4 regions of the Lysinibacillus sp. fls2-241-R2A-57 genome follow, and region 3 is predicted to be linked to each of the others. Evidence: riboswitches for the same ligand, from Rfam matches in the RefSeq annotation. Region 3 holds a riboswitch; each other region holds the start of a gene.
The links. A riboswitch is a leader RNA that binds a small molecule or an ion and turns the genes downstream of it on or off. The one in region 3 is predicted to bind cobalamin.

Region 1 (6,024 bases), on a different contig from region 3:
TTGGAGGTTTTCGGCGATTGTTATAACTTTATCAGCGTTACTCATGGTTTATCGGCGATTGTTATAACTTTATCAGCGATTACTCATGGTTTATCAGCGATTGTTATAACTTTATCAGCGATTACTCATGGTTTATCAGCGATTGTTAATAGTTTATCAGCGATTTAAAAAGCGCGAAAAATCAATTTAATAAACTTTGATTTCTCGCGCTTTTCTAATGTGAAATTTTATAATTTTGCTTTAAAAATATACTTATGCCCTAACCTCATTGAGCATTACAAATCATCAAACCCGTTATCTTCTACATTAACCTTCACATATTGACGAGAACGTTGCTCGAAGAAGTCTGTTTTCCCTAAGTCAACATCCTCGTAAGCTTTAACCCACTTCAATGGATTTTTGCGATAGCCTTCAAATGGACGCTCGACGCCAAGTTGATTACAACGAACATTGGCATAGAAGTGCACATAATCATGGACATCTTCCACATCAAGGCCATCAATTTTATCGCCAATCACTTCATTGGCCCAATCGACTTCTAGTTGTACAGCCTCACGGAAGATTTCCTGCACACGTGCTGCTCGTTCTGGCGTATCGTATTCAGGATATTCCTCTAATAACTCTTGATAAATTTTCACAAATAAATCAACATGTAGCTGTTCATCGCGGTTAATATAATTAATCATCGTTGACGTTGCCACCATTTTTTGATTGCGTGCTAGATGATAGAAGAAGGCAAAGCCAGAATAGAAGAATAAGCCTTCTAAAATCACATCATAAATAATCGCCTCTAGCATATTGTCAACAGTTGACTCCTCTGAAAATGCACGGTAGCCCTTAATAATAAAATCATTACGTCGCTCTAACACTGGCTCCGTACGCCAAAAGTCAAACGTACGATCTTGTTCATCTTTGTTCACAATACTTGATAGCACATAGGAATACGAGTGATTATGAATAACCTCTTGCTGCGCTAAAATGATCATTAGTGCATTTAAGCTTGAATCTGTTAAATAATCTGCTACTTTCCCCGCAAAATCAGTTTGCACACTGTCTAATAGCGCCAGTAAACCGATAATCTTTAAGAAGGATTCCTGCTCAACTGCTGATAGCTCAGGAAACTGCTTCACATCATTGCTCATATTAATTTCAAATGGAGTCCAGAAGTTACCTAGCATTTTTTTATACTTTGGATAAGCCCAGCTAAAACGCACATCATCCCAGTTTAAAATGTTAGAAGAGCGTCCGTTCACAATGCCTGTTGAACGGTTAGGTGCTTCTTTATCCATAATTTGTCGTTTAGTAATTGTTGTCATTATTTACTTCCCCCTAGCTAGCGCAAGACTCACATTCTAGCAATTCTACAGATGTCGAGCGCACATAATACGTCGTTTTTACACCGCTCGCCCAAGCATTCATATGCAGTGCCAGTAAATCCTTCGCCTTAATCGTATTTTGAACATATAAATTAAGCGAAATACCCTGATCGATATGACGTGCTCGTGCAGCATTTTGCTTGATTGTCCAATTTTGATCGATGAAATAAGCAGATTTATAATACCAAGTCGTCACTGGTGATAAATCTGGTACAGTTACTGGTATTTTGTAATCCTTCTTCTCCTCTGAATAACTCTTTTGGAAAATAGGATCAATCGTTGCCGTACTGCCTGCTAAAATGGATGTCGATGAGTTAGGTGCAACTGCCATCACATAGCCGTTGCGCATACCTTTTTCAGCAACTGCCGCACGTAATGCATTCCATTTATCACTGTCATAGCCACGTTTGTCAAAATAAGCACCAGTATGCCAATCTGAGCCCTCAAATAATGGATAGGCTCCTTTTTCACTTGCCAAATCGTTGGAAGCACGAATCGTTAAATACGCAATTTCCTCATATAGCTTGTCCGCGAATTCTACAGCATCCTCAGACTCCCATTGAATTTCTTTTAAAGCTAATAAATGATGCCAGCCAAATGTTCCAAGTCCAATACCACGATAGCGCAAATTCGTACGCTCTGCCTGTTTTACTGGAATTGTATTTAGAGCAATAACATTATCTAGCATACGTACTTGAATTGGAATCAAGCGCTCTAAAACACCAGCCGGTACAGCTCTACCTAAATTAATGGATGATAAATTGCATACTACGAAGTCTCCAGGCTTGCGACGTGTAACGATGACATCATCTTCTAAAGTAATAGACTCAAATTCAGTTGGTGACATGTTTTGGAAAATTTCTGTCCTTTTCTTCAACTAGGTTCGCTAGACCTAATCCGTTCTCTTATGAACTGCTGTATATCACTATACAGAGGAGACTATATCATCATCCTCAGCTCTACCTGAAGGATGCTCCGCTTTTCCCTTTATGAATTATCCCTATAACGGGCCTCGCTTGAGGGGTACTCTACTCGCTTCTTCACTCATGTTTTTCAATGAGTTATGCTTTCGATAGTCGTTAGGCTTTTACTTTTGATTAACTAATTTAATCAAAAGATTTAGCACGGTAGGTTATCACATTGTGACTTTCCCCGTTTAACGGAGTTTTCGACAACCATTTCTGATTGAAGGTGCTACTATTAACACAAATTACTTGAGTAAACCATTCCTTCATGTTTATTCGGATTCATGCGGTTTACTTCATCACGATAGAACATAAACGGCACGCCTGTTTCAAGCTGTGAGCGCATAATACGCTTCATAATATCGATCGCCGGTACGACTTCACGGCTTAATAAAGGATTGGCGATACATTCTGCATATTTTGTACGGAAGGAACCGTCACCTTTTTTCTCATCATAGAAATCCTCTAGTGAGTAGCCCATAACCTCTCGTACTTCATGTGGGTCAAATAAATGCCATTCCCCGCGCTCTTCAACTGTCTCCATAAATAAATCCGGTAAGCATAGCCCTGTGAAAATATCATGGGCACGTAAACGCTCATCCCCATTGTTTAAACGTAAATCTAAAAACGTAAAGACGTCCTTATGCCAAACATCTAAATAAACAGCAATAGCTCCTTGGCGTTGACCAAGCTGATCGACTGAAACTGCCGTATTATTAAGCTGTTTAATCCAAGGTAATACGCCACTTGATGCCCCTTTAAAACCTTTAATAGATGAGCCTCGGCTACGAATTTTGCCCATATAAACGCCAATGCCACCACCGTATTTCGATAAGGTTGCAACATCTGTATTTGTGTCGTAAATGCTTTGTAAACTATCATCTACTGTATCGATAAAGCAGCTAGATAACTGTCCATGTGTTTTCCCTGCATTCGATAATGTCGGAGTGGCTACTGTCATATATAAATTGCTCATTGCCCAGTAAGACTCTCGCACCTTTTGTAAACGATTTTCTGTTTCATCCTGCATCAATGTCATCGCAATGACCATCCAACGTTCCTGAGGTAGCTCCACTGGTGTTTTCGTATAATCACGGACAACATAGCGGTCCATCAATGTTTTTAAGCCAATATATGTAAACAACTCATCTCGACTTTGTTCTAAATAAGAAGCAAGTTCCTGAAGCTCTTGCTCACTATATTTTGTTGTTAAACTTTCATGATACAAACCAGCCTCTGTATAGCGTGCTAATTGTGCTGGGAATACCTGATAAACATCTTTCACTGAAACGCCGCGACGCATTGCAAATTGGTCATATAATTTTTCTAAATAAATTTGCGCTGCAACAAATGTCCAATATGGCTCCTCTTCATCAATTAGGCTAAGCGTTTGTAAAATCATCGCATCTGCCCATGCCTCAAATGTGGCATTGTCATTTTTTCGTAGCCATCGATCCGATAACCTTACAAAACTTTCAAGTTCATCCTCCGTGTAACTATTCTTTAACTTAGCAATTTGCTGTTCGATTTGAATTGTCATATACACATACTCTCCCTTTCTTTCTACAACAACACAAAAAGCGATCATGCACCCTCTATCGGTTGCGTGATCGCTGTAAAATCGGAAATGGAAATGAAGGACATGCACACAAAGAAGTGAACAAATCTCTCGCCTCCACTTCTCAATCCCCGAAGAATGTGTTGTTGTCTCGAACAAATTGGCAGGTCTCCTGGCTCATGCTTCCTCCAAATGATCGCCTTCCCATTTTTAACAGTGGCCTCATCATCATTTGTCAGCACTTACAGTTGCGGGGACAGCTTCGGCTTAAGATGCTCTTTTTCCGAATTCCCTTTTAAACCATATTGGTACCTCTTGTCCAAAATACTATATATTGTGTTTTAACTCCTAAACAAATCTAACATATTGTGTTTGTTGTTGCAATAGGCGTTTTGCCCCTTGAATTTTTTTAAGTGCTACTTTTTCTCGAAGCAAGCCCTATTACAATGCAGTTTTACGTAGTTTTTCAAAATTTCTAGGAAAAATATTTTGTGCCAGTTGCTCTTTTTCTGGATGTACTCCTAGTAAAATGACTGCACATGGGCCAGCCGTTTTCTCAACATCTAGCGAACTTTTGACCTGTTGATTGCCAAAAAGGCGGGTAAATTCTGCTTGCAGACCTTTTGATCCTACTGGCCAAACTTGCTGCACGATGTCCTCTTTCCATGCCTGAAAAACAGGCTGTAGCTGTGCGACATCCTCAGGCTGCGCAAGGACTTCATTGCCTACAAGTGGCAGTCCATATGTATACCAAATAAGTTGTTCATGCTTAGTTAGTGTACGTTTCTGCTGTTCTCCAAGCATCGTTATAGACAAACCTGATTGTACAGTTGGCATATTGGACTCAGTGCTACCGTCTATTTGCGGACAAATAAGACCAGCTTCATCAAAAACTTGCTGAATGCCTGCTACATACCGAGACCATGCCGCATCCCCTGAAAAATTAGCGAGTAGGACATGTGTTGGTAAAGCATTTGCGGCAAGCTGCTCTAAAAAAGTAACACGTGCTGTCAAGTATGCCGTTAGTTGATCTGAGGCTGACACAACATCTTGTGGTTTTTCACCAATTGCTGCGGCATTATCTGTCGTAGCAATGAGCTCCCCTATTTTTATGGCATTTCTCAATGTAATCGCCCTGCCTTACGCACAAATACTTTAGATAAAATTGGCATTGCAACTGCAACGATGATTAAATTAATCAATGTTGCCAGCGGAAGACTCGTAAGAGATGCCCAATAAAATGCCGGACTAATGATAAAGTAAAACGGTAATGGTGCCACAACGCCATTTAAAATAAGTGCCACAGGCCATTTCCAGAAATGCATTCCTTTATTATGCATAATCCCGAAGATCCATACAACGATAAACATTTCTACTGCGATAATAATATGGAGTGGTCCTAGTGGGAAGCCAGAAGTTAAGGCTGTAATAAAATGCCCAATTACCCCCGCAACCCCAGCCAATACTGGAGATAAAAATACAACACTCAAAAATGCCGGAGCAGAGTCCAGCGCAGCAGTTGCAATAAATGTTGGAATTTTAATCACTGCACCAACTGCACAAATTGCCGCTACCATGGCAACGAGTGTCAATTTCATTAACCTTTGTCGATCCATTCCATTTCCTCTTTTCTTTTTATCTTTGACGCTTCACTATAACGTGGAGTTGATTTCCATCCGACCCTGGGCGTCCACTCCTCGTATTAAAAATTCTTCAAGACAAATATCACGTCATTTAATTTGTTCCCCGATACCGTACCAAATGCGTACGACATGTTCCGCTTCAGCAAATAACGCCTGGTACAAGCGCCCACATGTATCGCGTAATAATCGTGCCTGTTTTTCCATCGGCACAACCCCACGTCCCATATCGGTCACAATTATATACAGTGCACAATTTTCGTCAAGAGTCTTTAGTCTTGTCAAAATGGTTTTGACAAGGGCCTCATCATCCTCTAGATCTTGTGTCACGAGCCACTTTTCTAAGTTTTTAATAACAAGTATATCACTGGCAGGAATGTCATCAGGTACATAGCCATCTACTAGCTCAACTTTTTGATCTGCAAGCAAATTCATGACATAGTCGGTTTTTCCACTATAAGCTCCTCCGATAAAGACATGCATCT
Region 2 (6,024 bases), on a different contig from region 3:
AGGACTTGTTCCAACATATTGTCGTAAAGATTTTATATAATTCATTGTTTCCTCCAATTGTTCTTTTCTTAACAAAGTGAAAAATTCTATCTGTAAAGAATCATAACATATCAAAATTTTTGTTGGTAGATAAATGGTAAATGTGTATTGAAGAAGATTAATCTTTACAGCTGGCGAGACGATGAGATCTAAATAGTTTCAACTTTGAGATAGCCTACATAAGTAACTATTGCGATCTCCTAGAGCCTCTTACAAAGCCTGTGAGGATTGAGAATGATTTAGAAGAAGGTAGTCTATGATTGCTATGTGTGGAACTAAGGGAGCGTATTGTGTGAAAGTGTTAAAGCATAACAAAAGGACTTGCATATATGAGATTCAATCATACATACAAGTCCTATACTTATTGAATTAAAGCTCCCCGTTTGTTAAAAACTTTTGAAATTATGACTATAAAAGTCACTGGAATAATCCAATTACCCACACAATTAGGTAAATTGGCATTGCAACTATTAACATACCAGCAATTAAGTACCCCAGGCATTTTAATACAACCTTTATAACATCGTATACTGCACCGGCCAAGTCATCAATAAACTTTGCGATATGAATCCACCCCTTTACTATCTCTTTTTAAGTGACTACTTTAAAGATATTTTCGTACGTTATAAATAGCATGAAGCCTATAAAACAACTGAGAAGATTTAGGATAAAGTCATGTAACATTGATATGTATATAATAAAAATTCATTTCCAATAAATTTTAAACATCCTTGAAAATTCCTGTCCTTCACTTATTTTACTGAAAATGTTTCGTTAAAAATTGTAACATAGCAGAATAATTGATGATAGAGGAAAAGTAGATGTGTAGATTTAAAGAAGCGCTTAGAGGGAGCTTAGAGACTGTGATCATTGATAGGGGAGTAGAGGAATCACTGACACAGGATGTACCCACGCGTACCAGGAGAATATCCGCGAAATCAGGGCGAATACCCGCGAAGCCAAAGCAAATACCCGCGCGTACTAGGGAAATACCCGCGGAACCAGAGCGAATACCCGCGCGTACCAGAGAAATACCCGCGAAATCAGAGCGAATACCCGCGCGTACCAGGGAAATACCCGCGGAACCAAAGCAAATAACCACACGCTAACATAAAATCCTCGCTAAAAAACAGGACAATGATCTAACAATCACGTCCTGTTTTTTTAATGTGAATTATTTAATGCAATGCATCGCTGCCTCAGCTTCTTCCCATGGAACTGAGTAGCCCTTGCCTTTTGCACAAAAAATACTGGAGGATGTATATTCAGGATCAGCATTTTTATCGTAGCCGATTTGCGTGATAACCTCTTCCGTATTATGGCACGTATCATAACCATCAAATTGCAGGGAGAGTACGCCCTTTCCGTTGGTGTAGGCGGCAAAGGTTGTGCTATAGCTCATAAATGTTGCGACAGGGGCACGGCCAGTTAAAATGGCATCATTTTCGGTTAGGATAGGTGCGGCAAATGTACCTGAAGCTTGCTGAATATCGGTCATCATGCGGCCGATAAAATCACTAGGGGCTTTGAGCTTAAAGCGGTAATAGGGCTCTAGTAATATATTTTCTGCTTGCTCAAGACCTTGCCGTAATGCACGGAATGTTGCCTCGCGGAAATCGCCACCTTCAGTATGTTTAATATGTGCACGTCCTGTTAAAAGCGTGAAGCGAATATCTGTCACGGGAAAACCTGTTAACAGCCCATGATGATCGCGCTCGAATAAATGCTTTTCAATGAGTCGTTGGTGCCCAACCGATAAATCGTCCGCATGGCATGCATTGACAAATGTATTGCCAGTACCACGTGTATTTGGCTCCATCAATAAATGTACTTCCGCATAATGCTTTAATGGTTCAAAATGACCGTAGCCTGTTACAGTTGTCGCAATTGATTCCATATATAAAATCTGTGGTTCGCCAAATGAAACGTTTAGTGAGAAGCGGTTGTTGAGTACTTCGACAAGAACCTCGAGCTGGATGACACCCATAATATGTACATGAATTTCTTGGAATTTTTCATGCCATAGTACACGTAATGATGGTTCCTCTGCTTCAAGCATGCGAAAAATTTTTAAAACTTCTTTAATATGCTGATCGCCTTCATATTGTACTTTTGCCTGCAACGTTGGTACTAACTCGTAGGGCTGCGGGTTGCTTGAACGACCAATGATATCGCCGATGTTTGCTTGACTAATCCCTTTGACTGCAAAAATATCCCCAGCTTTAACTTCCTGCACAGTTTCATAACGGCTGCCATTATATAGTCGAATCTCCGTCACTTTTTCTGTCATATCTCCAAACGAAAATTCATCCCGCACGTGCAACGTTCCTTGTAATGCCTTTAAAAATGTTAAGCGTTGATGTCCATCATGACGAATTTTAAAGACTTCACCTTGAAACGCTGCATTATCGTTAAAATGTGTCTCTGTAAGTAGGGGGAGCTGTGCTAGTAATTCCTGTATCCCAGTATCTTTTAAAGCAGAGCCAGTAAAACATAAAAAGGCCTTTTCTTGTTTAATCATCGCCTGCAAATGAGTCAGGGAGCTAAAGCTATCCAAAGTTTCATTAAGAAAAGCATCGAGAAGCTGTTCATCACGTTCAGCAAGCCACTCCATAATGTGATTGGAAACATAATCAGAACGGAGCGGTTCGTCCATTAATAAAACATCCTCAGAGCAATCCTTTTGAAGCTGTGTCATAACGGCTTCTACATTTGCACCTTGACGATCTATTTTGTTGATAAAGAAGAAGGTTGGGACGTGATATTGGCGTAAAAGTTGCCACACTGTTTCGGTATGACCCTGCACTCCTTCGACGGCACTTATAACAATGATGGCATAATCCATAACACGAATAGCACGTTCCATTTCTGGTGAAAAATCGACGTGCCCAGGTGTATCAATTAACGTATATGTATCATTTCCAATCGTCATACGACCTTGCTCTGCAAAAATTGTAATACCTCGCTGACGCTCTAGCTCATGATTATCTAGAAATGTATCCTGGTGATCCACTCGTCCGCGGGCTTGAATACTTTTTGTATGAAATAGTAACTGCTCAGAAAATGTAGTTTTTCCTGCATCAACGTGAGCGAGTACACCAATTGTTACATGCATAAAAAAATCCTCGTTTCTATTTTTCATCTTTCACCATTGTAACAGAATTACTAGAAAAAGATTTCGTGTAAAATAGTTAGTATTTATGTCGAAATAGTGCTAATATATTCATGATTATGATTTTATGGATTTTTTGTGAGATTGCGACCAAAAATTTCTTTTGCTAGTTTATCAATATCATTGACAACAAAAAAATATAACGACTTATTGGTGCAAATGACTTTTATTATTTGCTTAAAAGGGAAATCGGTGCGAATCCGATGCTGTCCCGCAACTGTAAATGGGGAGTCTATACGAGATACCACTGTAGCCATGCTATGGGAAGGTGTATAGATGATGAACCTAAGCCAGGATACCTGCCAATGTGTATTTTTTACTTAAACCACGAGGATGGGGATAGTGAATAGGTTGAAGAACCTTTCTTTCACTATGCTAACCTCTTGGAAACAAGGGGATTTTTTTATGCCCTTTTTAACTTAAATCAGCGAGTGTCATTCAGGTAGCAAAGGAGTCAAAAGATTTCTTTCTATATAGTTAACAGCAAAGGAGAAGAGGACATGAAGAAATGGAAAAGCTTGTGGCTTGTCTTTGCGATTGCGTTAATCGCTATACTTGGCGCGTGTAATACAAAGGACAAACCAGAATCAGCAGCACAAGGTGAGAAGGTAGAGCCTTCCCAAGCTGAAACGACAGAAATTACGATTGAAAATAATGGAACAACACAAATATATAAGGAAGCACCAAAAAAAGCGATTAGCTTAAATCAGCATGTAACAGAAATTATGTTAGCGTTAGGCTTAGAAGATTCAATGGTAGGGACAGCGTACTTAGATGACAAAATTTATGAGCCCCTACAAGCTGCATACGATAAAGTGCCGGTGTTAGCTAAACAGTATCCTTCAAAGGAACAGGTTATTGATGCAGAAGCAGACTTTATATACGGAGGTTGGAAAAGCGCCTTTGGGGAGAAAGGTGTTGGTACACAGGAAGAGCTTGAGGCATTAGGGATACACACTTATTTACATACAGCCTCAAATATGACGAAACCAACTTTAAAAGATATTTTCACAGATATACGAAATATCGCAAAAATTTTTCGTGTCGAGGATCGCGGAGAAGCTTTAATTGAACAAATGACGAAGGATGTAGACGCAGTTCGTGCGAAATTACCACAAGATAAGAAAGGTCTACGCGTTTTAGTTTATGACAGTGGTGATAAAGATGTCTTAACCACTGGACAAAACTTTATGAATGAGCTTGTGACGATTGCTGGCGGTAAAAATATTTTTGGTGATGTGGAATCAGGATGGACTACGGTATCAAAAGAAGATGCAGTAGAGCGTAATCCAGAAGTCGTTGTTGTCGTTGATTACGGAGAAAAAACGGCGGAAGAAAAAATAAAATTCTTAAAACATGATCCAGCGTTGAAAGAAATGGAAGCAGTTAAAAATGAACGTTTTGTAATCTTACCACTTTCTGCTGCGTCAGAAGGGGTTCGTGCTGCAGAAGCTATTCAAATATTAGCTAAGGGCTTCTATCCTGAGAGCTTTGAAAACTAGAAAAAAATTTGGGGTTAGCAAAACGCTAGCCCCTTTTTTTATAAGGAGCGTTAAACAATGAATGCATTCCATACGAATATACCGGACAAAACCTTTGAAAAGTTAAATAACAATGGCGATTTTACTCGTCTTGCAGTAAGCCCCGGTATTATAAATAAGCATTATACTCCTGCACAATTCCAAACAATTGCAAAGGTTGTAGGGAAGACTGGTGCTATCAAATACTCTGCCTCGTATAGCATATTACTATCAATTCCAACAGAAGATGTAGAAGATACGATTGAGGAACTAGAAGACGCTGGCCTGTATGTGGCAAAGCAAGGACCGATTGTGGCGATGAAGGCCTGTGATTTTTGCGATGGAGATAAGATGGAGGCGGCACCGATTACTGAACAGCTATATCATTCATTAGAAGGAATATCTGTACCTACAAGATTACGTATAAACGTAAATGGCTGTGCCTCGGCCTGCTATAATGCGGTGTATGATGATATTGGGCTCGTCTATCAAAAAGATAGCTTTGATGTCTATTTAGGGGCAGTACCAATGGGTGTAAATGCTCAAGCGGGTACTCTGTTTGCGAAAAGGGTAGGAGTTGAGCATATTGAAGGTTTTTTAAAGCAAATTATTAGCCTCTATAAGGAACATGCTCGCCCGAATGAACCCTTTTATAAATTTTACCGCAGAACAAATTCGGCTGATTATTGGGAAATGTAAAAAAGGTGATGAGAAAACACGCTGCATTTAAACATCCTTTTGTATGACTATCACCAAAAATTGTAGATGACATTTGTTAAGAATGTATGCCTGTATATAGGTTGACTTCCGTTTCGACTGAAGGCACGCAGGAAAGCGCATAGAGGGAACGGAAGTCAACCACACGTTAAGGTGATGAGCCCTTCGTTTTACAATGGAATATTACGTAAATTAATTTACATTATTAAGTAATTATGTTTGGATTTAAGAGAATAATAAAGAGCGAGGGGGGAAAATAATGAAAAAATTTTTTACTGTGTTACTAGCAGCATTCGTATTAGCAGTAGTTAATCCAACAATATCAAATGCGAAAGTGATGCATGATGGAGCCGAAGTTGTAAAAGGACAAACAGGAAAAATGACCTTTAAAAAAGACATCAAGGTATATAAGAGAAATCCAAATGGTACGTTTGATTCGTTAGTGGTTAAGCGAAATAACTTCTTTAAAACGTATGACATTGAAAAATATGATGGCAAAACATTCTACCAGATGGGGCAATATCGGGTACAAGCAACTGATTTAGTAGTATTTAAAGAAGTACCGATAAAAATTCG
Region 3 (6,024 bases):
TTGGCGTAATTCTTTTAATGCTTTTCTACTATAGTTAAGTTCTTTGCCACAAAAGGATATATTTCCAGTGGTAGGCTTCAAAATGCCGTTTAAATGCTGAAATAACGTTGACTTTCCAGCTCCATTATGACCAAGTAAAGCGATTTTTTTCCCTTTTGGAATTTGGAGTGTAATATCTGTTAAAGCATGAGTTCCATCGGCATAAGCGTAGGATAATTGATTTAGTTCAAAGTAAAAGTCTGTCATCAGAAAAAACCTCCATAAATGATGAGGGAAATAAAGATAGCAGCAATACCTAGCCAGTTTTTCATGCAATAGGTAACATTCTCTTGCCAATAGACAGTTTCGCCACCGCGTGCTTCCATTGCATTGTTTAGCTCACGACTTCGTTGAAACAGCTCTGCTAATAATGCTGCAATCAGCATTGATATGGAGCGTAGCCACTGCATAGGGGAGCGGTAACCTAAGCGAGCCTGCTGGGCAAGATGAATTTTTTGCATACTGTCTAAAAATATAAAAATAAAACGATACGTTAATTCTACTAGCTCTACAAATAAAACAGGAAGTCGCCATTGTCGTAGAACATAGCAAATTGATTGTACCGATGTTGTAAGAATTAAAAAATACAAACAACTAGTGCTGCCAAGGACGATGAAAAAAAGCTGCTGTGCTATCGTTATGCTTGCACTGCTGACGAAAATTGTCCAATTATTTACAGTGAAAGACCATATGTGAGCAGGTAGCGTGCTTGTTGATGGTGCTATAGAAATTAATATGGATACTAAACTTGAAAGTAAAAAAAATCCTGGTAGCAATAGTAGTTTTGCATAATATTTAAATGGAATTTTTGCGCTTAGAATGATAAAAGCACTCATCACAATAAATGTAATGAGTGAAATTCGTTCATCTCTAATGATAAGCGACAATAATAGTAATCCCAGGGATAACGTCATTTTTTCTAGCGGATGAACAGACGCTAGTTTATTCATATATGCATACTTATCAATGAGTAACATAGCGTTTAACCTTCTTTATGTTTGCCGCGCATTAAGCCGATAAAATAGCCGATAAATCCAGCGCCGATAGCAGCTTGTAGTGCGAATAATAAGCTTTCAATTTCACCACTCGGTGGCTCCCATATGCTTTCAAACCAAGGTTCGTAGTCAGCGTTAATTTCACTAATCGCTGCTTCTGCTTGGCCATCAGCCCCTTCAAATTCTGCACCTTTTTGGATAAAGAGAGGGAAGATTGCTAGAAACACAACAATTGCTAGGAGCAGTAAATTTTTTTTCATATTAGTGTGCCTCCTTTGCTGAGAAAACACGTAATGCTTTTAGTTCGCTCAAATTATATTTTTTCAAGAAGTTCATAACGATCACTGTTAAAATTCCTTCACTAATAGCGAGAGGAATTTGTGTTAATGCAAAAATACCAGCAAATTTTGTGAATGAAGCCATAAATCCTCCTACTTCAGAAGGGAAGGCAAGAGCTAACTGTACAGAAGTGACAACATATGTACCTAAGTCACCAAGCATTGCTGCTAAAAAGACAGCTATGGAAAATGATAGCCCTATTTTTTGTGAGCCTTTAAAAACATAGTAAGCAATAATAGGACCAACAATTGCCATGGAAAAGGCGTTTGCCCCTAAAGTTGTAAGTCCACCATGTGCTAAAAGTAAAGATTGGAATAATAATACGATTGTCCCGATCACACTCATAGCTAGTGGCCCAAAAAGAACAGTCCCAAGTCCAACTCCTGTCGGGTGCGAGCAACTCCCTGTTACAGAAGGGATTTTTAAGGCTGATAGCACAAAGGCGAAGGCACCCGATAAACCTAGTATCATTTTTGTTTCAGGATTTTCATCAATGGTTTTGCGAATTGAACGTAATCCTAAAATAATAAATGGAATGGAAATGACCCACCAAAAAATTGCCCATTCAATCGGCAAAAAGCCCTCCATGATATGCATAGCAAATGCACGATTTGGCACGAATAAAAATGCCAGTAAGAAATAACTAAGCTTCCAACCTGAGAATTTCAAAATCTCTCCTCCTTACATTAAAATTTTCGAATTAGCGTGCGAACGAAATTATTTCACCTTGCCATAAAATAGGTGTTTTGCTCCTCAACCGGAACCATATCTGTACGCATCTACCACCTTGAGATGAAAATGAAGATAAAAAAACACTTCTCCGATTCAGGAAAAGTGCATAGCTAAAAAAGTAATTAAAAATCTAATCTGCTAGGCGCACACCTATCCTCGTAGGTTGAAACGATCACTTATTTTTCGGCAGGTCTCCTGGCTTTAGTTCAACGTTTTATAGGCCTTCCCATCCTTTGGACAGTGACATTATCTATAAAACTCCCTAGTACAGTGGCGGGACCGCGCCGGACTTAAACCGGCTTCCCTTTTAAGCGAATTGATGAACAATTCGCACCGAAAAAAGATGAAGTTGTGAGATTTCACGACAAAGTGTAACATGAATTTCCGTAAACAAGCTATCTTTTTTATGAAAAATTTTTTAAATTGAGGGGCATTGTAGAAAATTCGGATAATACAGAAGAGGAATTTCCCTTTTTTCTAGGGGAAATTTGCTGAATAATTAATAAAAATGTCACAAATTAAGAAAGAAATATTGAAATTTTAAAAAAATAAGCTATGATAGAGACAGATTTCTATTACATAAAAAATACAATTTCATATAAAAACGTCAATAAGTGCTCGAATATTTTCGAGATAATAGGGAAATCGGTGAAAATCCGATACAGCCCCCGCTACTGTAATAGCTGATGAAATCGCAAATGCCACTAGTGAAAACTTGGGAAGGCGCGAAAGTAAAAGGAAGCTTAAGTCAGGAAACCTGCTTATTGCGATAAATGCATGCAAACTTTTCGGAGGGAGAAGTTGAAGCGAGAGCGAGTACCTGTATATATTCGTTTTAATTTGGCTTCTACAAAACCTTTACTCTTCGTCTAGAGTAAAGGTTTTTTCTTTTTCCTAAAAGCAAATGAGGGGAGAACAACAATGACAACATGGAATTTAGAGGGGATGAAAACGCATCTTTTTATTTGCAATGGCAGTAGCTGTATGAAAAAAGATGGAGAGGAAATTACACAGGCAATCCGTGATGAAATTCAGTTGCTGGCGATTGATAAGGAAATACATACGACAAGGACACGCTGTAATGGTAGGTGTAAGGATGCTTGTGTTGTCATCGCTTATCCTCAAGGGAATTGGTACCGTGTGCCGACCACAGAGCATGCGCGGGCACTTGTTCAAGATTTAAATCACGAATCGTTACATAATGAGCATGTCTTTACACTGCGTGAAGGTTCGTTACAGCGTACAGCACAAACAACAGCCATTAAAGGTATTGAAAAGGTGAAAGAGGGGTAACAAAATGTCGCAAAAAGGGAAGATTTTCGTAGTTGGCTTTGGACCTGGAGATTTTAAACATATTACGACTCGTGCTGTGGAGGCACTACAACAAAGTGATATGATCATAGGCTATAAAACTTATGTTGAACTTATTCAGGATTTAGTAAGTGCAAAGTCAATTATTAGTACCGGTATGACAGAAGAGGTTTCACGTGCACAGGAAGCGGTCCGCCAAGCAGAGGCAGGCAGTATCGTATCTGTTATTTCGAGCGGAGATGCTGGTGTCTATGGCATGGCGGGATTAGTGTATGAGGTATTAATCGAGCTAGGCTGGACGGAAGCAACTGGTGTTGAGGTAGAAATTGTTCCGGGTATTTCGGCTATCAATTCGTGTGCAAGTTTACTAGGTGCTCCGATTATGCATGACGCCTGTACGATTAGTTTAAGTGACCACTTAACGCCTTGGAATTTAATTGCAAAACGAGTAGAAGCAGCCGCAATGGCGGATTTTGTTATTGCTCTTTATAACCCAAAGAGTGGTCGTCGTACGAGACAAATTGTGGAGGCACAACGAATTTTATTAGAATATCGCTCTCCAGATACGCCGGTAGGACTTGTGAAAAGCGCGTATCGTGAACGCCAGGAAATTACAATGACGACTTTGGCAGAAATGCTAGAACACGATATTGGTATGCTAACAACCGTTGTGATTGGAAATTCATCAACGTTCTTCTACGACAATAAAATGATTACGCCACGTGGTTATCAGCGTAAATATACACTTGGCGAAGAAAAACAACCGTTACGACCACATCAACGACTGAAAGAAGAAAATGAACCGTGGGCAATGAATCAAGAAACAGGACAGGCGCGTAATGATTTTGCGACAGATCCTAATGCAAATCGAATCAAGTCCAGTTTAGCGATAACACCAGAACCAAAGCCTAAAAAAAAGTCATCACTTGAAATGGCGACAACAGCACTAGCGATGGTGAAGGGAACAAGTGCTGTGAAGGCAACACCCAAGCTTATTCACCAAAAAATTGAATCTATTTTTGAATTAGCTGTTAGTCCAGGAGTAGCCAATAAGTTCTTTTCTCCTCAACAAATGATGACTTTAGCAGAAGTTGTTGGAGAGGAAGGCACGATGGAGTATACACCAGACCATCAAATTCATTTGAAAATTCCAACAGCTGCGCCTGAAGAGATTACAGCAAAGCTTCGTGAAGTTGGCTTTTTACTAGCACCAATTGGTGACGTGCTTTCGTTAAAGGCTTGTGACTTCTGTTACGGAGAAAAGTTCGATTCGATTCCTTATGCAGAAGAGATTCAAGAAAAGCTTGGGGGAATGTCGTTACCGAAAACGTTAAATATTGGTTTTAACGGCTGTGGTATGGCATGTTATCGAGCGGTATTTGATGATATTGGGATTGTTTATCGCAAAAGTAAGTTTGATGTTTTTATTGGTGCTAAGCCGGTTGGCCGTACAGCACATGCGGCCCAGCCTGTTGTTGAGGGCTTAGAGCCTGAGCAGCTTATACCGCTAATTACAGACATTATCGAAGAGTATAAAGCAAATGCACATCCAAATGAACGTTTGTTTAAATACTTCAAACGTGTGAAAAAGATACTTCATTTTACGTATCAGGATATGTCTTCAAAAATAAAAGTTGAGCCAGCTCCATGCGGCGACTAGTGAGGGGTAATGAGATGAAAGCAATTTTATTTGTCGGCCACGGGAGCCGTTTAGCAGCAGGAAATGATGAGGTACGCACGTTTATCGAGCAAATGACACCTCGTATTGATGAGAGTTTTTTAGTAGAAACATGTTTTTTAGAGTTTGCCTCGCCGAACATTGAAGAAGGTATTACGAACTGTGTGAAGAAGGGCGCTACAGAGGTGCATGTTATTCCGATTATTCTTCTTCATGCGGGACATTCAAAACTGCATATTCCAGCAGAAATCGAACATGCGCGTGAGCATTATCCAAATATAACGTTCACATATGGCCAAACAATCGGAATCCATGAAGAAATATTTGCTATTTTAGAAGACCGTTTAGCAGAAATTGGATTCAATGTGGAAGAAGAACATAAGGATACTGCCATTTTATTAATTGCACGAGGCGGTAGTGACCCATCTGCAAATGGTGATTTTTATAAGATTACACGCCTGTTGTGGGAAAAACTTCCGGTTCAGTTTGTGGAAAGCGCCTTTATGGGTGTGACAGATCCTCGTGTTGAAGAAGGTATTGAGCGCTGTGTGAAGCTTGGTGCTAAAAAAATCATTATGCTACCGTACTTTTTATTCACAGGTATCCTCATGGAACGTATGAATGGTATGTGTAAGAAGTTTAACGAAAAATATCCTGACTGTGATATTCAAATTGCCAACTATTTTGGCTATCATGAGCGTTTGCAAAATGTGTTATTAGAGCGTATTGAGCAAGCTGTGAATGGTACATCAACAGGCATGCAAGATTTAGAAAACTATCGTGCTTATGCGGCGGTGCATGGTCATGCGCATCATCATCACCATCATGACCACGACCATGGACATGACCACCATGATCACGACCATGACCATGAACACCACAATCACGACCATGACCATGACCATGACCATGACCACGATCATCACCATG
Region 4 (6,024 bases), on a different contig from region 3:
TTTCGCTACAGAAAACCCTCTACTGAATGAAGATAATTTTTTATTGCCTGTACAGTTGTTTCAAAAACACCTTTACCGATAATTTTGCCTACATCTGTAATTGGGCCACCGTACTGCATTTCTTCCCCTTTTTGTGTCGCCGCAATTAATAAACTATCTGTAGCAGTACCTGTTGCAATCGTACCACTAAGCTCATCACGAATATTTTCTGATTGCAATGCCTTTGTTTTTGCCTCATTAGCTGTCATCATTGCTTGGAAAAACGCTTCCTCTGATAAGCAACCATTAACGATGACCCATGTATTTATAGTACCAATATATGGCTCATCCTGTCTTTCATGTGCACGTGACACATCCACTGCATTACCAACACCAGCCGTAACAGCAACAAATACGCTACCAAAAGATGCTTTAAATTCATTAATGGCTACAAGATTTGTCGGGACAGCTGTTAACATAACGACTGTACTTGTAGGTGAAAAATGCTCCTTTTGTAAAAATTCAGCGACCTCTTTCTTTACATCACTAATGACATAATCTATTGGTACAGAGCGATTTAATAGGCAATCATACCAACCGATACCCGGATTATGGACTGCTGAGGAAACCGTTTTTAACGGAAACTCTGATTGAAGCTGAATGTAATGATCCGTAACAGTGAAATTTTCCTTTTCGATGACAGCACGTTGCTGATGTTCGACTGAAGCTGGCATCATTGTTATTTGAGGCTTTGGAATTTCAGGATGTGCATAAGTCGCTACTCGCGCATGATAAACATCTTCAATTTGCGAAGCGATTAATACTTCATGTGGTGCCCCAAATGCTCGCATTCTTCCGCCTTCCATTAGTAATAATTCATCACAATAGAGGGCAGCTAAATTCATATCATGTAGTACCATAATAACGGTTAATCCACATTCAATTGCTTCTTTTCGCACCATATCTAAAATTTGACGTTGATGGGCAATATCTAGATGGTTCGTCGGCTCATCTAGCAGTAATATTTCCGACGTTTGCGCAAGGGCTTGGGCTACAAAAACTCGTTGTTGTTCACCGCCCGACAAAAATTCCATCGGTGTCTGTTCATAGCGTTTCACACCTGTTTGTAGCATCGCATGTTGGACCGCTTGTTCATCGCGTTCAGTCCAGCTTGAAAAGAAGCCTGTTTGATGTGGATAACGTCCAAGTGATACCGCCTCACGTACACTATTTGTAAAGGCATTCGCATGTAATTGTGGTAGCACTGCCATTTTTTTCGCCAATGCACGGGCATTATAAGCGTTAATATTTTTACCGTCTACTAATATAGTGCCTGCAGTTGCTGGTAGTATGCCACTCATTACTTTTAACAGTGTGGATTTTCCACTACCGTTCGGGCCTAAAATCCCTAATATTTTTCCTTTTTCAACGGAAAAACTTATATCCTGGACAATCGGCACGTCTTCATAGCCACCAGAAAGATGTTCAACAACAATCATGCCCGTCCCCCCTTGCTTCTACGTTGCTTATAAAAAATATAAGAAAAAACGGGTGCGCCAATAAATGCAGTAATTACGCCAATCGGTAGCTCTCTTGGCATAATAATTGTTCGAGCTATTAAATCACAAATAATGAGCAAAGTTGCCCCATTTAAAAATGATAATGGCAATAAATGACGGTGATCTGAACCCCAAAGCATCCGCGTCATATGTGGTACAACTAAGCCAACAAAACCAATCGTACCAGAAACCGCTACAGCTGCTCCTGTCAACATTGACCCGCCTACCAAAATTATATATTTACTACGCTTAACATTAACACCTAAATGCTTCGCGCGTTCCTCTCCATATAACAGAACATTTAACTCGCGTCTTTGTGTCCAAAGCATGATTGAACCAATTATCACAAACGGAATAATCATTTGAACATAAGGCCAACCTCGCATTGATACTGAGCCGAGCAGCCATCCCATAACTTGTCGTAGCTCCTCACCAGATAATGCAATCATTAATGAAATCAAGGAGCCTAAAAATGAACTAAAGATGACCCCTGTTAAAATAAGAGTTTCCATTTTTAGCGTGCGGTCTACTATTCTAGCAAAGCCCATGACAGCTACCATCGTTAATATTGCACCTATCATACTGAAGATTGGTAATGCATAATTCCCTATTACTGGAATTGATATACTAAAGAAAATCGTCATAACTGCGCCAACTGATGCACCCGAAGAAACACCTAACGTATAAGGATCTGCCAAAGGATTTTTTAATAAGCCTTGAAAAGCTGCCCCTGCAATGGCAAGAGAAGCCCCGACAAGTCCAGCCAGCAGAACTCGAGGTAAACGAATTTTCCATAAAATATTGGCAGCTGTTTCATCTGCCGCCTGATTCCACAATACTTCTAGTGGAATATGAACTGAGCCTATCGCTACGCCACACCAGATGCTAATAATTAGAAGCGTAATTGCTGTTACATAGGCTATAAACGTTCTACTCATTTAAAGGCTCTCCCCCTTAGTCAATCTGTGCCTATATTTAACAACTTGTTTTTCTGATTTATCGATGCATTTTAGCTTTTATCGCCTACGATTGTGAATTTATCGACATCAATCATACAAAACAAATAACCCCTCATCATAAAAAGATGAGGGGTTCAAATTTGCACAAAAATACTTTTACAAAATCCACCACCCTATCCTCGTAGGCTGTAACGTGTTTTCTATAAAGGCAGGTCTCCTGGCTCGTGCTCCATTCGCTTTTCCATGCCTTCCCGAAATTTTCAGTGGCGAAAATTGAAAAAACTCACACATACAGTGGCGGGACCGCATCGGAATGACACCGATTTCCCTTTTCACTTTACATAAGTAAAGAACCTTTATAATTTTCAGTTGATTTTATTATACATGAAAAAAATAGAAGTCGCCTCGATTCGAGACAACTTCTAATCAAATCAATTATGCTCCGGCATAATTGCGTCCGAAGGCTTTAGACCAACATGATGTTTTTTTGTGCGAAAGCGTAGTGCTAGCGCAGCGTCAGCGGCATGATGTTTTTTGTGCGAAAGCGCAGCGTCAGCAACAGTTGTTTTTTGTGCGAAAGCGCAGCGTCAGCAACATGATGTTGGTCACTCAGTTGTTACCACAAGACGTGGCGTTTTTAGACTAAGTTCCTCTATTTCGGCAGGTATTTGGACACCCGCTGAAAGAAGTTAAACTATATCAGAAAAATACTGAACCGTTTTCATTGGCGCACCCATTTCTCGCAATGCCCATGTGCTCTCTAAATAAATATCTGCTAGCTTTTCATATTTACCGCCGAATTTATGTGCCCATTCGATCGCTACAACACTTTCATATACATGTGCCATTTTTTCTGCAACCTTTTTTGCCTCAAACGTTTTCGTTGCTTCATCTAAGCCGCTAAATGTTCGCAATGTCAAGTCTAGTTTTGCTAATTGCTCCTCTACAATTTGAAGCAATGGACTGTCAGCTAGTTTTTCTAGACGTTCCTCCATGACACGAACAAACAATTCATGCGCTTGAAACTTATCTACTAAACGAATGAGTTCTAATGCTAAAATATTAGCAGTTCCCTCCCACACAGTCAGCACCTGTGCATCTCTTAATAAGCGAGGTGTAACGAAATCCTCAATATAGCCATTCCCTCCATGTAATTCAATCGCTTCACTTGCATAATGGACCGCTTGCTCTGCCGTTTCTTTTTTCATAATAGCAATATTTAAGCGATTCATAATGATGTCCTGTTCATTACCCTGTCCACTTGTTACTTTATCGTAGAGCTGAATTAGATCAAAAACAGTAGCAACTTCTACATGAAGCTTGGCAGCAAAGTTCCCTAATGTATCCTGAATCATAGGATATTGCGTTAAAGGCTTGCCAAATGCATGACGATTTGTCACATAGTGCTTCGCCTCCAAAAAACCACGGCGCATAATGCCGATAGAAGCAACAGCATTGCAAATTCTTGATAAATTAAGTGCCTCCAACATATAATAAATTCCTTTATTCGGCTCACCGACAACATAAGCTAATGCACCATCAAATTCCACCTCACCAGAAGGTACTGCTCTAACACCAAGTTTATCCTTTAAACGTCGAATACGGAGGTTGTTAACAGTGCCATCCTCATTGCGCCACGGGACCGCAAATAGAGTTAAACCTTTCGAGCCTGCTTGAGCCCCTTCCATACGGGCCAATACCATGGCAACCCCACACATTCCTGCGTTTGACGCGAAATATTTCTCACCAAATAAACGATACTGATTACCGTCTTTTCTTGCCTCTACAACGTTCGCACCAACATCAGAACCACCTTGACGCTCCGTTAAAAATGTAGCTCCCTCATACAGCTCGGTATCTCCTGTTGCACAAACATGTGGTAAAAAACGCTCCTTCACCTCATCGCTCGCATAATGATCAAGTAAATAAGCCGTTGCCATTGTTAACGTAACAGGGCAATAAAAGCCTGGCTCTGTATGGGACAGTATATAACCTTGAGCAAAGCTATACACATAGTTACCCTTTCTACCTAATTGCGGAATATCCTTATGCACATAGCCAACAATACCCGTATTGTATGATTCTTCAATTGTTTTTTTATAGCCATCATTAACCCAGACCTCTGACACTTCTTCACCATATGCATTATACCTTTGTAAGCGAGGTTCACCCTCTCGATCCGTATGTTTGGCTCTTACATCAATATCTCCAGCACAAAGCTCACCGAAATCTGTTAGCTCACGTGTTGCATATTCTGCAAACTCTTTATCTAGCATCATTTCTAAAACTTTATGAAGTGTGTCGTTATCTTTAAAAAAGTTCGTTGTTCTCATTTCTGCCTGCTGTAAAACCTTCATGCTATCTCACCTCTTGTCCTTTCAAGGTTTGTTTTAATATTTTGCCTGATGCATTTCGTGGTAGCGCTTCCACACGTTCAAAGATGCGTGGAATTTTATATTTAGCAAGATGCTCCTCTAAGTAAGCTTTAAGTTCGTCCTCGTCAATTTCTGTTTTAGTGGCATAGACGGCCTTCACCGTTTCTCCCCACTCCGGATGTGGAACACCTATTACAGCAACTTCAAATATCCCCTCATAGCTCAAAATTCTATCTTCAATTTCTTTCGGATAAATATTCACACCACCTGAAAAAATAACATCCTTTTTGCGATCAACAATCCAAATATAACCATCCTCATCTATGCGAGCTAAATCACCTGTTTTTAGCCAGCCATCTATAAATGCAGCCTTTGTTGCGATTTCATCCTTGTTATAGCCCAGCATATTGCCTTCACCAAGTAAGACAATTTCTCCTACTTCACCAACACGAACATCTTCTCCGTCATCGTTAATAATACGCAGCTCTGCTCCAAGTGGTGCACGCCGACCAATACTTCCTGCCTTCGTTGCATGCTCTTCACCAAGCAATATTGAACCGTTTGGACCAGCCTCTGTTAAGCCATAGACACAGGTTAAATTTTCTGTTCTGAAAGCTTTTTGTAAATGACGGACTTCATTTTGTGATAACGGTGCGCCACCATAAGCCCACCATTTCATCGAGGATAAATCTGTTGTTTGCAATCTTGGCATTTGGGCTGTTAACAAATAGGCGACAGGTGCACCAAAGAAATGTGTTGTCCTTTCCTGCTCGATTGAATCAATAAACAAATCAGGTGTAAATGTCGGTGTTAGCACGATAGTTGAGCCTACAAGTACGCCTGCCATTAAAAATAAATGCAATGGAGCTGAATGCGTCAACGGCATCATGAGAAGGATTCGGCTTTCTGGCTTTACTTCCATTTCTACTGCAATCATTTGTGCTACCGTTAATATATTGCGATAGCTAAACAACACACCCTTTGGTTTTCCAGTTGTACCCGATGTATATAAAATCGTTGAGACATCCTCTTCATTCAACTGGCAATCGATTGTTTGAGTGCTTGCATGTTGAATAAGAGTTTCATAGTTTAGCCAACCAGCATGCTCTTGCCCTGTTTTAATTTTTAAAGGAACTACCGTGATATTTTCCA

Region 1: another riboswitch for cobalamin. It lies ahead of QRN68_RS21455 (ribonucleotide reductase N-terminal alpha domain-containing protein); the one in region 3 lies ahead of QRN68_RS07660 (energy-coupling factor ABC transporter permease).
Region 2: another riboswitch for cobalamin. It lies ahead of QRN68_RS26545 (ABC transporter substrate-binding protein); the one in region 3 lies ahead of QRN68_RS07660 (energy-coupling factor ABC transporter permease).
Region 4: another riboswitch for cobalamin. It lies ahead of QRN68_RS10390 (FecCD family ABC transporter permease); the one in region 3 lies ahead of QRN68_RS07660 (energy-coupling factor ABC transporter permease).

What each region holds. Positions count from the first base shown of each region.
Region 1 covers NZ_JARVRU010000158.1:17,331-23,354, reverse strand. The annotation lists gene QRN68_RS21470 (hypothetical protein) at 1-168, shown strand; gene QRN68_RS21465 (ribonucleotide-diphosphate reductase subunit beta) at 276-1,316, opposite strand; partial or broken gene QRN68_RS21460 (ribonucleoside-diphosphate reductase subunit alpha) at 1,330-2,241, opposite strand; partial or broken gene QRN68_RS21455 (ribonucleotide reductase N-terminal alpha domain-containing protein) at 2,580-3,881, opposite strand; cobalamin riboswitch at 4,044-4,230, opposite strand; gene QRN68_RS21450 (hypothetical protein) at 4,341-5,024, opposite strand; gene QRN68_RS21445 (ECF transporter S component) at 5,021-5,515, opposite strand; gene QRN68_RS21440 (bifunctional adenosylcobinamide kinase/adenosylcobinamide-phosphate guanylyltransferase) at 5,630-6,022, opposite strand; gene QRN68_RS21435 (histidine phosphatase family protein) at 5,971-6,024, opposite strand, start outside.
Region 2 covers NZ_JARVRU010000226.1:5,376-11,399, forward strand. The annotation lists gene QRN68_RS26535 (NUDIX hydrolase) at 1-45, opposite strand, end outside; gene QRN68_RS26540 (elongation factor G) at 1,214-3,154, opposite strand; cobalamin riboswitch at 3,346-3,532, shown strand; gene QRN68_RS26545 (ABC transporter substrate-binding protein) at 3,712-4,713, shown strand; gene QRN68_RS26550 (precorrin-3B methylase) at 4,771-5,430, shown strand; gene QRN68_RS26555 (hypothetical protein) at 5,708-6,024, shown strand, end outside.
Region 3 covers NZ_JARVRU010000037.1:6,334-12,357, forward strand. The annotation lists gene QRN68_RS07645 (energy-coupling factor ABC transporter ATP-binding protein) at 1-246, opposite strand, end outside; gene cbiQ (cobalt ECF transporter T component CbiQ) at 246-1,016, opposite strand; gene QRN68_RS07655 (energy-coupling factor ABC transporter substrate-binding protein) at 1,022-1,294, opposite strand; gene QRN68_RS07660 (energy-coupling factor ABC transporter permease) at 1,296-2,042, opposite strand; cobalamin riboswitch at 2,274-2,458, opposite strand; cobalamin riboswitch at 2,701-2,884, shown strand; gene QRN68_RS07665 ((2Fe-2S) ferredoxin domain-containing protein) at 3,027-3,398, shown strand; gene cobJ (precorrin-3B C(17)-methyltransferase) at 3,403-5,076, shown strand; gene QRN68_RS07675 (sirohydrochlorin chelatase) at 5,091-6,024, shown strand, end outside.
Region 4 covers NZ_JARVRU010000049.1:1,056-7,079, reverse strand. The annotation lists gene QRN68_RS10395 (adenosylcobinamide amidohydrolase) at 6-1,478, opposite strand; gene QRN68_RS10390 (FecCD family ABC transporter permease) at 1,475-2,476, opposite strand; cobalamin riboswitch at 2,688-2,870, opposite strand; gene QRN68_RS10385 (hypothetical protein) at 3,032-3,190, shown strand; gene QRN68_RS10380 (acyl-CoA dehydrogenase family protein) at 3,187-4,854, opposite strand; gene QRN68_RS10375 (class I adenylate-forming enzyme family protein) at 4,856-6,024, opposite strand, start outside.